DNA from 2 places in the Brevibacillus sp. AG genome. Region 1 is predicted to be linked to the other one. Evidence: a T-box and tRNA genes for the amino acid it is inferred to sense, from the RefSeq annotation. Region 1 holds a T-box; the other holds one or more tRNA genes.
What was found. The T-box of region 1 lies ahead of leuS (leucine--tRNA ligase). A T-box ahead of a tRNA ligase gene usually reads a tRNA of that ligase, here a tRNA-Leu.
Positions count from the first base shown of each region.

Region 1 (6,801 bases):
CCAACGTAGGAAAGTCGACCATGATCAACCGCATCTTGCATGACTACGGTGCGGCTGAGCTGGAGATTACGACTTCGCCGTTCCCAGGTACGACGCTGGACAAAATCGAGATTCCGCTCGAGGATGGCCGTTCCATTTTTGATACACCGGGAATCATTAATCGCGACCAGATTGGACATATGGTATCCCCGACTGATCTGCGAAAGATTACCCCGACCAGCCGGATTAACTCCAAGGTGTATCAGCTCGATGCTGGACAATCACTCTTTTTGGGTGGTCTAGCCCGTATCGACTTCGCACGTGGAGAGAGACAGCCGTTGATCGTCTATGTCGACAACGACCTGTACATCCACCGGACGAAGCTGGAGAAAGCAGACGAGGTGATGCAAAAGCACCATGGAACCCTGCTGGTACCGCCAACAGGGGAGGAAGCTGCGAAAGCACTTCCACCATTTGTGAAGCACACCTTTAAAATCAACAAGTCCACCACGACGACCGACATCGTAATTTCCGGTTTGGGCTGGGTCAGCATCCAAGGAAAACACGAAGCGAGTGTTGTCGTGCATGCACCTAAAGGCGTAAGTGTTGGGATGCGCAAAGGGCTGATCTAGCTTAAGCAAGAAAAGTCGAGTTAGCCTTGCCCCTTGCCATATGCTATAGAGAGACGTCCGGGGAGGAAAAGCTCCATGATTACAAGCAAAACACAACTGGTTGGCCTGTTTGGACATCCAGTTTCCCACTCGCAATCACCGATGATGCACAATACAGCTTTTTCAGAGACCGGGTTGGGGTTTGCCTATGCTGCGTTCGATGTTGAACCGGAAAATCTGGAAGATGCAGTCGCGGGTATTCGCGCGTTAGGCTTGAAAGGGATTAACGTCACGATCCCCCACAAGGTTGCTATCATGCCGATGCTGGATGAAATCGATCCGCTCGCCAAACGAATCGGAGCCGTCAATACCGTCGTTTCTCGTGATGGACGCTTGATTGGCTACAACACAGATGGTATGGGCTATGTTCGTTCGCTTGTGGAAGAGACGGGAATCGTTCTTGAAAAGCAAGTGGTAACCATGGTAGGGGCTGGAGGCGCAGCGCGTGCAGTGGCGTTTACCTTGGCTGAACAAGGAGTCAAGGAAATTCGCATCATCAATCGTTCCCGGGAAAGAGCCGCGGTATTGGCTGAGCATGTCGGGACGATTGTACCTACGAAAATCGTAGAACAGGGCGAAGGGGCAGCTGCCATCGCAGACTCTTCGCTGTTGATCAATACGACATCGATCGGAATGCTGCCAAACGTACAGGAGACACCTGTGCCAGCAGAATGGCTTCATTCTGGTTTAACCGTTAGCGATCTGATTTATAACCCCCTCGAAACGCGTCTGCTCAAAGAAGCGCGTGCCATCGGTGCCACTGTACATTCCGGAATCGGCATGTTCGTGAACCAAGGTGCACTGGCTTTTGAGCTGTGGACGGGCGAACGAGCACCAACTGGGGTTATGCGTGAGGTCGTCTTGCAACAATTAAAGAAAACAACCTGATTTTGCAGGATGAAAAAGGAGGCATTGCCGATGTTGACCGGCAAGCAAAAGCGTTTTTTGCGCGCAGAAGCACATCATCTCACCCCGATTTTCCAAGTAGGAAAAGGCGGCGTAAACGAGAATATGATCACTCAGATCAAAGAAGCGTTGGAAGTACGTGAATTGATCAAGGTAGCGATTTTGCAAAACAATAACGACGATAAACATCAAGTGGCAGAAGATCTGGCAGCAGGTGCTGGAGCAGAGCTCGTGCAGTTGATCGGCCATACGGTTGTCTTGTACAAAGAGTCCCGGGAGAACAAGACGATCAAGCTGCCATAAGTGATCTGCATGCAATGAGACAGCCAATCAAGCAAGTAGGGATCATGGGAGGAACGTTTGACCCGATTCATTGCGGGCACTTGCTGGCGGCTGAACAAGCCAGAGAGCAAGCGGGCCTGGATGAAGTCTGGTTTATGCCTACACACGTTCCACCGCACAAAAAGAGAGAGAGTCTGACGCTGGCGAATCACCGCTTGCAAATGGTTCAGCTCGCCGTGTCTGATCACGAGGTGTTTCGTGTAACAGATGTGGAGTTCGCAAGAGAAGGTCCATCGTACACCTATGACACGATGATTCAGCTCATCAGGCAGTTCCCAGATTGCCGTTTTTCTTTTATCATGGGAGGAGATATGGTAAAAATCTTGCCCAAATGGTACCAGTACCAAGAGCTGATTCATATGGTACGCTTTATAGGTCTAGCGAGGCCTGGAACCGAACTAGATCAAGAGTCGAGCGAGGATGTCACATTTGTGGAGATGCCTGTTTGGGACATTTCCTCCACGATGATTCGCGAGAAGGCAGCTGCCAGGAAAAGCATCCGTTATCTTGTACCTGATGCCGTGGAGCGCTATATTAAGGAGAACCGAATCTATGAGACTTTTGGATAATCGGGAAGAGCTTCTCGTTCGCGTACGGCAACAAATGCATGAAAAACGCTACAAGCACACGCTTGGGGTGGCTGCGTCAGCTCGCGAGCTGGCAGAGAGATTCGGGGCTGATCCTGACAAAGCCGAGCTTGCTGGACTGTTGCACGATTACTGTAAGTGCTGGCCTGTGGAAAAAATGTTCGAGATTCTCGTTCGCCACGATATGCCTACAGAGCTTTTGGAAGGGGAAAAAGAGCTGTGGCATGCCTTTGCAGCAGCTATTGTGATCCAGACTGATCTAGGTGTGACGGATGCAGATATTTTACAAGCTGTTCGCTACCATACAACGGGTCGGGCTGGCATGTCCCTGTTAGAAAAAGTCGTCTGTGTGGCAGACTATATAGAACCAAACCGGGTTTACCCGGGTGTCGATTTTATTCGCGGCAAAGCCATGCATGATTTGGATGCCGCCCTGGCACTCGCCTTGGGAGGCACGATTCAATTTTTGATAGAGAAGCAAAAGACGGTTTTCCCGTTGACATTGACCGCATATAACGATTTGGTTTCCCGCAAAGGGAGAGAAGGAGGGTTTTGATGGTTAAAACAGTAGAAGATTTGGCACAGTTGGTAGTGAAGGCAGCAGAGGACAAGAAAGCAGAGAACTTGAAGGTGCTCGATATTAGAAAGCTGTCCGTGATCGCAGACTATTTCATGATTTGCCACGGAAACAACGAGCGTCAAGTACAGGCAATTGTTCGGGAAATCCGTGATCAAGCCCACAAAAACGGCTTTGACGTCCGCGGTATCGAGGGAGCAGATGAAGGTCGCTGGGTACTGGTTGATCTGGGCGATATCGTTATTCACGTTTTCCATCGCGAAGATCGCGAGTTTTACAATCTGGAGCGCCTGTGGAAGGACGCAGAGGAAGTTTCCTTTAGCGTGCAAGGATAAGGACAGATGGCATACGCACATATGGCCGCTGTATATGACAGGCTGATGGCGGATACTCCGTATGACCAGTGGCTCGATTGGGTCGAGCGTCATTGGACAAAGGGAGAGAAGCCTGTGCGGGTCATTGATCTTGGCTGTGGGACTGGCACGATTGCGATCCCACTCGCCAAGCGGGGATACCGTGTTACGGGCGTGGATCTCTCTACAGAAATGCTTGCGATCGCCTATGACAAAATGAGGCAGGAACAAGTGGATGTAGCGTGGGTGGAGCAGGATATGCGCGAGCTGTCCTTGCCCGAAGCGGATGCGGTCATCTCCTTATGTGATTCATTGAGCTACCTTACAGAGGAAGCGGATGTGCAGGAAACGTTCAAGCGCGTTTTCGCTCATCTCGCGCCCGGTGGGAGCTTTCTGTTTGATGTGCACAGTCCGTACAAGATGCTGCACATTTTCGGAGACGAGACGTTCACACATGTAGAAGATGAAGTTTCGTACATTTGGCAATGTTTTTGCGACCCGCTGCGACTGGAGGTAGAGCATCAGTTAACGTTTTTCATTCGTCAGCCAAACGGATTGTACGAGCGGATGGAAGAAGAGCATTGGCAACGGGCTTACCAGCCTGTCCAACTGATGCGCTGGCTGACAGATGCCGGCTTCACAGACATTGTCATCACCGCTGATTACTCGAATATGCCGCCACAAGAAGCGAGTGAGCGCCTATTTTTTTCAGCCCGCAAGCCGAAAAGTTTGACATGATTGGTTCGGATTGACTATAATGGCGTTATAACTACAGATTTCGACGCGTTTAAGAGGAATAGTAGGCATAGGATTCGAGCAATCACAGAGAGTTGACGGATGGTGCAAGTCAACCCGAATCTATCTGAACTCACCTCCCAGCACTTGCCCCCAAGGTCATTCAAGCAATGACTGCGTAAGGGTGAGCGGCTTATCCCCGTTACGGATGAAACAAGTGGGTGAATGCTTGTCATTTGCCAATCTGGGTGGTACCGCGGGAATGTTAAATAACCTCTCGTCCCTTTCGCAACAGCGATTTGGGATGTGAGGTTTTCTTTATTATTTTCACCTATTTTAAGATGGGAGTGCTTTACCATGGTATTCAGTCATCAAAATGTCGAAAAGAAGTGGCAGCAATATTGGGAGCAGAACAAGACCTTCAAAACCTCCGAGGATGAGGGCAAGAAAAAGTTTTACGCACTCGACATGTTCCCATATCCATCTGGAGCTGGCCTGCACGTGGGACATCCGGAAGGCTATACGGCTACTGATATTTTATCCCGCATGAAGCGGATGCAAGGATATAACGTTCTCCATCCAATGGGCTGGGATGCGTTTGGTTTGCCAGCGGAGCAATACGCTCTCGATACAGGAAACGATCCGGCGGAATTCACCGAGCACAATATCAACACCTTCCGTCGCCAAATTAAGTCACTCGGATTTTCCTACGACTGGGATCGCGAAATCAATACGACCGATCCGAATTACTACAAGTGGACACAATGGATTTTTACGAAGCTGTATGAGCACGGATTGGCTTATATTGACGAGGTAGCTGTAAACTGGTGCCCTGCTTTGGGAACGGTTTTGGCGAACGAAGAAGTCATTGACGGAAAAAGTGAGCGTGGCGGACACCCAGTAGAACGCCGCCCAATGAAGCAATGGGTCTTGAAAATTACTGCGTATGCGGAAAGACTCTTGGCTGATCTGGATGAACTGGATTGGCCAGAGAGCATCAAGGAAATGCAACGCAACTGGATCGGTCGTTCTGAAGGGGCAGAAGTAACCTTTGGTATCGAAGGTCATGACGAATCCTTTACCGTCTTTACAACTCGTCCAGACACTCTCTACGGAGCAACTTACGCGGTATTGGCTCCTGAGCACAAGCTGGTTGAGCAAATTACCGTACCATCTCAAAAAGAAGCAGTGGAAGCGTACCTGGATCAAGCGAAGCACAAGAGCGATCTGGAGCGTACTGATCTGGCGAAAGAAAAGACAGGAGTATTTACCGGAGCATATGCGATCAACCCGGTTAACGGCGAACGTCTGCCAATCTGGATTGCAGATTACGTGCTGATCAGCTACGGAACAGGCTCCATCATGGCGGTTCCAGCGCATGATGAACGCGACTATGAGTTCGCAAAAACATTCGATCTGCCAATCAAACAAGTAATCGCTGGCGGAGATATCTCCAAAGAAGCGTATGCAGGCGACGGAGAGCACATCAACTCCGGTATGCTCGATGGATTGAACAAAGAACAGGCGATCACCAAAATGATCGAGTGGCTGGAAGCGGAAGGCAAAGGAAATCGCAAAGTAACATTCCGTCTGCGCGACTGGCTGTTCAGCCGTCAACGCTACTGGGGTGAGCCAATTCCGATTCTCCATCTGGAAGACGGCACGATGAAAGTCGTTCCAGAATCCGAACTGCCAATCGTATTGCCAAAAACAAAAGAAATCAAACCATCCGGTACAGGTGAATCGCCATTGGCAAACATCTCGGAGTGGGTAAACACCGTCGATCCGGAAACAGGTATGAAAGCACGCCGTGAGACAAACACGATGCCACAATGGGCGGGTAGCTGCTGGTACTTCCTGCGCTTCATCGATCCGCACAACGATAAGGCAATGGCTGATCCAGACAAACTGAAGGAATGGCTGCCAATCGACATTTACATTGGTGGTGCCGAGCATGCGGTGCTGCACTTGCTCTACGCTCGCTTCTGGCACAAGTTCCTGTATGATATCGGTGTTGTACCAACCAAGGAACCATTCCAAAAGTTGTTTAATCAAGGAATGATCCTGGGTGAAAACAACGAGAAAATGAGTAAGTCCAAAGGTAACGTCGTAAACCCAGACGATATCATCGACAGCCATGGTGCCGACACACTGCGCATGTACGAAATGTTCATGGGACCACTGGATGCTTCGATCGCTTGGTCGACAAAAGGCTTGGATGGCGCACGCCGCTTCCTAGATCGCGTATATCGTCTGTTTGTAGGTGACAACGGTGAGCTGAACGGAAAAATCGTGGAAACCTCCAACGTGGCTGGCATGGAGCGCGTGTACCACCAAACGGTGAAAAAAGTAACAGAAGACTACGAAGGCCTGCGTTTCAATACGGGTATCTCTCAGTTGATGGTATTCGTTAACGAAGCGTATAAAGCAGAAGTTCTGCCGAAGAAATTCATGGAGGACTTGGTAAAAATGCTGTCTCCAATCGCTCCGCACTTGGGTGAAGAGCTGTGGGAAAAACTGGGCCACAGCGAGAGCCTGGCATACGAAGCATGGCCTACGTATGACGAAGCGAAGCTGGTTGAAGACGAGGTAGAAATCGTCCTGCAAATTAACGGCAAAAACAAAGAGAAGCTGCTCATCGCTTCTGATTC
Region 1 covers NZ_JAQMYO010000013.1:35,138-41,938, forward strand. Annotated here, with positions in the region: gene yqeH (ribosome biogenesis GTPase YqeH) at 1-611, shown strand, start outside; gene POF51_RS26790 (shikimate dehydrogenase) at 687-1,538, shown strand; gene yhbY (ribosome assembly RNA-binding protein YhbY) at 1,569-1,859, shown strand; gene POF51_RS26800 (nicotinate-nucleotide adenylyltransferase) at 1,874-2,467, shown strand; gene yqeK (bis(5'-nucleosyl)-tetraphosphatase (symmetrical) YqeK) at 2,451-3,041, shown strand; gene rsfS (ribosome silencing factor) at 3,041-3,397, shown strand; gene POF51_RS26815 (class I SAM-dependent DNA methyltransferase) at 3,404-4,153, shown strand; T-box leader at 4,193-4,438, shown strand; gene leuS (leucine--tRNA ligase) at 4,508-6,801, shown strand, end outside.

Region 2 (6,801 bases), on a different contig from region 1:
ATTTTGTTTGGTATTCTTCTGTATACAGATAAACTGACGGATATTACACGCGTTCTTATTCAAATGTACGGAGGCTTTACGGGATTCTAACTCAGTAGGGCAGAGGTGACAAAATGAAAAAGCTGTTGCTCGCGGTGCTCGTATTATTGGGGGTCGGACTTGCTGTTTGGGAAAAGCCTCAAGAAACGGCCGCAATCGTAGCAGAGGTTCAAAAACCGGAAGTTGGCTTTGCGGCTCCTCATTTTACACTGACAGGACTAGACCAGCAGACGTACAAGGTAGAAGGAAAAAGGGCAAAACCATTAGTCTTGAACTTTTGGGCTTCCTGGTGTGGACCATGCAAGCTGGAGGCGCCGGATTTACAAAAAGTCTACGAAAAATATGGTGGACAGGTTGATCTCTATGGCGTGAACGTCACGAGCAATGACAGCCCGGAAACAGCTATGGCCTTTGTCACTAACTACAAGCTGACATTTCCGATACCAATGGACGTAGCTGGTACTGTGTCGAACCGTTACAAGGTGATGGCATTTCCAACTACTTACTTGATTGACACAGATGGAATCGTACGAAAGAAGATAATCGGAATGGTTGATGCTCCTACACTGGAGCTAGAACTGCGCCAGTTGCTAAGTCCAAAGCCATAGGGAAGGCTCATAAGTCGCTTGGAGAGAATTCTCCGGCGGCTTTTTCTATTTGTAGACAGGTATGACAAGGCCCATTTTGCAAGTGAATATCTTGATTTTGTATGTTTGCCTAAAGAGCGGGGTTGTTCTCCTTCATAGACTGGAGTGATCTAGGGCAAAGGGAGGAAAACGGATGGCCAAGGGCAAAAAGATCAAAAAGAAGAATTCGCGACAGCACCCCAATCAAGTACAGCTGAAAATCGTAACGTCCCATACATGTCAAGTATGCAAGCAGCAATGTGCACGAGGGTTGGCATATCTGGAACAGATGTCCCAGCCCGGCGCGATCGGCTTAGGTGTACCATGCATCCTCACTAAGCAAAAGCCATAGCTCATCCTTTTCCATGTGCGGAATATTGGGTTTATGAGAGAGAGCCCCTTCGTGTGGCTCTTTTTTCATTTTTTATGAGGAGTTGAGAGGTGAGTAAATGTGACAAAAGTGGTTCAGTAGAGCCAACATGTCACAAAGTACTTGATGACGATGTGTAACTGGTGGGGATGACAGCCATGTGGCTGATAAGGTAACCAAGAAAAGTTTGAGCTTTCTCTGCCCCCAGAATTCGAGCCAGGAAAAGGCTGGTCTTATTCAAACACGTGATACTGGGGATGCTTATTTGGTAAATAAGCAAGAATGCAGACCAAATAAACGACTTTTTCATCTATGTGGATTCGTAAACTCCCTAATTTCATCTGCTGCCTAGCAAGCTAATGTCATTTTAATCCATGATGTTAGCTTGTTTTTTAAAGGCTCCCCAATACCAGGCTTGTATGCTGGCAGGTTTAACGGCTGTGTATTATACTGAAGGGACTGATAAAAGCAAGGGAAAGGGGCAAAAATGACATGCGTCCATTACAAATATCACCAGAGACGGCTGTCAAGCTGGCAGAAGCGCTTCAGGTACCTTTGGAGCGTCTCATGCACATGCCACAGCATATCTTGTTGCAAAAAATGATGGAGCTGGCTAATCAAGAAAAGGAAGCAAACGAAGCAGCAAATAAAAACCAAGAATAGGCGAGCGATACAAAAGGAGGAGAAAAGATGGGGGCAAACGTAGCACATAAATTACGTACGGGGCTCAAGCCACAGGCGTTTGTGGAAAGCATGACAAAAAATCAGGATACATACCAAAATTGGTCGGATGCATTTTCATGGGAGGATGAACAAGACCGTGCGTTTTTTGCTTCGCTCCAGCATCGTGATGACCTCAGATGCTTGATTTTGGCTGCGGACTGGTGTGGCGACGTCGTTCGCAACTTGCCAGTCGTCTTGCATGCTTTGAAAGAAACAGACATGCCCGTGGAAATTATGGTGATGGAAGAACACCTCGATCTCATGGATGAGTTTCTCACGATGGGTGGTCGGGCGATCCCTGTTGTTATTTTCGCGGACACAGGCGGACATGTTCTGGCAAAATGGGGACCGAGACCGAAGCATGTCCAAGCTGTCATGACGGCGTTTAAACAGCAAAACCCGGATCGAAACGCCTCAGATTATGAAGACAAGATCAAAGTGGCACGTGCCGAAATGCTCGAGCAATATGGAGAAGGTACTGGCTACCAGCAAGTGATTGTCAAAGAACTGAGAGAGCTGCTTTCCTCGATCTAATCTATCACATCAATAACAGGGCGGAGTCACGGCTCCGTCCATTTTCATGCAGAAGGGCTGAATAACATGCATTACTACGGGAATGAAACCATTATGTCCTTGGAACAGGTGCTTCGTTTAAAGGCATCGGAAGTTCGAATTCTGGAGTGGGTACGTACCTACGAGTTTTTAGAAAACAGCTATGGGATAGATGAAGCCGTTCCCTACTTCTTGGAGATAAAATGCGAAGAAGAGCAAGTGAAGATTCGTAAAAACCGCATACTTGACTTCCCGGAATACTCCTGTGAGGGAGAAGCAATATTTCAAGAAGTAGACGAGGCACTGCGTGTCTTCCACGAGTGGGCACAGGAGATTTTGGCGAAAAAAGAGAGTCAATCCAAATAAATATATTGACCTCAAACAAAGTTCATGGTAAATTAATAAATGTCGCTTCTGGTTGAAGAAAGTAGACGCAGAAGAAAGACAGCACATATTGTGGGGAGATAGTGAAGTGGCTAAACACGGCAGACTGTAAATCTGCTCCCTCCGGGTTCGGCGGTTCGAATCCGTCTCTCCCCACCATTGATTTTCTATTGATGATGTGCTATTTTTTCATAGTTTTACATGCCGGTGTGGCGGAATGGCAGACGCGCGCGACTCAAAATCGTGAGGGAAACCGTGGGGGTTCAAGTCCCTTCACCGGCACCATATTAAAAACGAATGCACACTAACCATGATGTTTACAGACACATGGAAGGTGTGCTTTTTTCATATACGGAAAACACTTCAAACAGCGGCGAGTCTAAGACTTGATTTTTAGGTCTTAGGTCGCCGCTGTTTCGTTTTTGGGGAACGAAAATAGCTGGCTTAAAAGTTCAATTCTGCAATCGTCTCGCCAAACAGAACCATGCCATTTTTTTGAAATCCGAGTGAAGCGTAAAGGTTTTCGGCTGCGACATTGGCTGGAGCATAACCAATGACAATTTTTTGACAATCATCTTTTGCTTTCAGTATATCAATGACTTGCGAAATCGCAGCACGTCCGTAGCCTTGGCGTTGATAGTTGGCATCAACTAAGAGTCTGTAAATCCAGTAGTTTCCATCGTCGGGGTCAAGCCCATACATGACAAAGCCAACCATCGTGTCCTCATGGTATATGGCCAAAGGGACAAATGTAGTTTGAAACTTTGCTTCGGCTATGGAGTAGAGGTTCGGGGCAACAAACTCACTCTGTTCAGGAGTAGGTTCCAGTTCAATACACTCTTCCCAGTTTTCCAGGGTTACTTCACGAAGTGTCACAGACATCTAATCACATTCATCCTTCCAGGGGGTGTTTTTGCCAATATATTACATTTTATCCTACGTGAAAAGACAGCCAAAATCAATAGCGTGCACAAAATTTTTTCCATTCTATGCAGCGCTAGAAAAAGGAAAAAAGAGATGGAATTCATCTAATTTTCAGAAATAACATTTAATGGAAAATTCATTTGACACTATAGAAGAGTCATCGATATAGTTGGGATGGAAGTATTTGTAATCAATTAGATTTTTTGCCATATTCGAATTGTGATTACATCTGCACAATTCCGAAAGGGGGGAAATGCATTGCATCAGGATAAGAAGCAATGGAATGGCGGATATCCTTTAAGTCATCCACAAAAGCGTATCTGGTATACGGAAAAATTACATCCACAGCTTCCTGTTCATACGTTAGGGGGGATGGTGCGGGTTCAAGGAAAAGTGAAACTGGATGTACTTGAAGCGGCCATTCACCTGTTCATTCAAAAGAACGATGCTTTGCGACTCAACTATCAGGAAGAAGAGACAGTCCTTCAGTTTGTTGGAGAGTACGAACCGCAGCCATTGCAGGTATTTGATTTCAGACAAGAACCGAATGCCCCTGATCGGTGCAGACAATTCCTGCAAGCTTTGTTTGCAAAACCATTTTCGATCGGACAGGAGCCTCTATTCTACTTTTGTCTGATTCAACTGAGTGACGAAGAAGCGGGATATTTTGTAAAGTTTCACCATTTGATTGCTGATGGTTGGTCCATCTCCATTATGACAGAACAAATTGCTCACTATTATGACACGTTGTTAGCAGGCGGTACCGTTCATGTAGGAGATGAACACGCTTATCAAGCTTTTGTCGACAGGGAGCATGCCTATTCTCAGTCTGAGAGATTTGTAAAGGACAAGCGATATTGGCGGGACAAGTTTCAGAGCTTGCCTGTGATCACGACATTAGCAAAGGCAACAGATACGACCGAGGGCAAGCGCAAAGTCTATGCATTCAACCGTGAAGATTCGACAAGAATACGCCAATTTGCAGACCAGATGAAATGCTCGCTAAATTCCTTGTTTGTGGCTCTCGTCAGTCTTTACCTTCAGCGTTGTACGAGGCAAGAAGAGATCGTGATTGGTACGCCGCTGTTGAATCGCTCAAGCAAAGTGGAGCGCAAAATATTCGGGATGTTCACCAGCACTATGCCATTTCGTCTGGCAGTTCCGATGGAAATGGATGCCTTCGATTACGTTAAACATGTCAACAGGGAATTGACTTCCTGTTTTTTTCATCAGAAATATCCGTACGATTTGCTGGCTCAAGAATTGGAATTGAAGAAACATGGCTATGACAGCCTGTTTCAGATTTGTGTAAATTATTACAGCACGCAGCTGCCCTTCACCATTGGTGGGTATCCCGTGACGAATGAGGAGTTTTACAACGGTCACCAGTTGTATTCGCTCCAAGTAATTATCAGGGAATGGGCTACAGATGAACGATTGACGCTGGAAATGGATTATAAGATCGCCGAGTACACGGAAAATGATGTTGATCGAATAGCGGATCATCTCGTAAGGCTGCTCAATCAAATGATCGCGAATCCAGAAGTACCACTGTCCAATCTGAACTTCCTTGCTGACGAAGAGTTGGCACTACAGCTCAAAACGTGGAACGATACAGCTGCTTCCTATTCCAGCGAGAAGACGGTTGTCCAGTTGTTTGAAGAGCAAGTTAAACGCTCGCCACAGGGAGTTGCATTAGAGTCAGAGGGGCGCATGCTGACATTCCAGGAACTGCATGATCAAGTAAATCGACTCTCTCAGTCGTTGCGTAACCGAGGAGTTGGCCCTGGCGTTATTGTTGCGCTTCTGGCAGATCATTCGCCAGAGATGATCATCGGGCTGTTGGCAGTGCTAAAAGCTGGCGGGGCGTACCTTCCGATTGACCCTCAACTCCCTTCTCAGCGCATCGAATACCTGCTGTCGGATTCTGGAGCGGACCTGTTGCTTCGTCACACCTCGCGAACAGACGTTATTTCGTGGTCCAAAGAAATCCTGGAGCTTGGTGATTCGTCCCTGTATCTAAATGATGGGGCAATCCTAGAAGCGGTTAATCAGCCAGAGGATTTGGCCTATGTCATTTATACCTCAGGCTCTACCGGAAATCCGAAGGGGGTCATGGTTTCTCATCGAGGGTTAGTCAACTATATTTCGTGGGCAAAAGACCGTTATCTCTCCTGTCCTGAAGAAGCGTTTGCTTTTTATTCCTCACTGGCATTTGATTTGACGGTTACGTCCATTTTTTGCCCGTTGGTAAAGGGAAATCGGATGGTTATCTATCCGAACTCTGATTCAGAGTTTGTGTTATCGCGCATCTTTAGCGATGGACGCTCCCATGTCGTAAAGCTGACACCTGCCCATCTGTTTTTGCTACAAGAAATCGCTTTGCCTTCTACTACAGTAAAGAGAGTGATTGTGGGCGGCGAGGACTTGAAGGTGAGTTTGGCTGAGGCGATTCATGCGAAATGGAACGGACAAATCGAAATTCTCAATGAGTATGGCCCTACCGAGACAGTAGTCGGGTGCATGATCTATCAATACGATCCAGAGATCGATGTCGAGGGATCTGTACCGATTGGACATCCGATCAGTAACGTGCAGCTCTACATTTTGGATTCATATGGGAAGCCAATTCCGATCGGATCGACAGGAGAGCTTTTCATCTCGGGAGATAGTGTGGCACGGGGGTATCTTAACCGCGAGGAATTGACGCAAGAGCGTTTCCTACCCGATCCGTTTTCGCCAGGAAAAGTGATGTACAAGACGGGCGATCTGGTCCGCTATCGGCAAAATGGAGTCATGGAGTATCTGGGACGGGCTGACTATCAGGTGAAGATTCATGGTTACCGCATTGAATTGGGTGAAATTGAACAGCAGCTACTTGGTCATTCTTCTGTGCGTGAGGCAGTGGTGATCGATCGCATGGATACGTGGGGGCGTAAGTACCTTTGTGCTTATTTGATCACGGAAGCATCTTTTCGGGAAAAAGAGCTCCGTGAAGAACTGGCAAGTCGATTGCCCGCCTACATGATCCCGTCGCAAATCGTGCAGCTTGAACAGTTTCCGCTGACCTCAAATGGCAAGGTAGATCGAAAACAGCTTCCCGAACCTGTCATGGAGCGAAAAGGTGCGGAGGATGAAACCAGTCCTCGTGACGAGTTTGACAAGCTATTGGTAGAAGTGTAT
Region 2 covers NZ_JAQMYO010000001.1:123,703-130,503, forward strand. Annotated here, with positions in the region: gene POF51_RS00510 (cytochrome c biogenesis CcdA family protein) at 1-90, shown strand, start outside; gene POF51_RS00515 (TlpA family protein disulfide reductase) at 114-647, shown strand; gene POF51_RS00520 (hypothetical protein) at 820-1,017, shown strand; gene POF51_RS00525 (YycC family protein) at 1,528-1,698, shown strand; gene POF51_RS00530 (thioredoxin family protein) at 1,726-2,292, shown strand; gene POF51_RS00535 (hypothetical protein) at 2,359-2,676, shown strand; tRNA gene POF51_RS00540 (tRNA-Tyr) at 2,769-2,853, shown strand; tRNA gene POF51_RS00545 (tRNA-Leu) at 2,898-2,979, shown strand; gene edeQ (edeine self-resistance N-acetyltransferase EdeQ) at 3,139-3,576, opposite strand; gene edeP (edeine non-ribosomal peptide synthetase EdeP) at 3,877-6,801, shown strand, end outside.
Region 2: it has a tRNA-Leu gene. The T-box ahead of leuS (leucine--tRNA ligase) is inferred to sense a tRNA for this amino acid. The anticodon was not compared.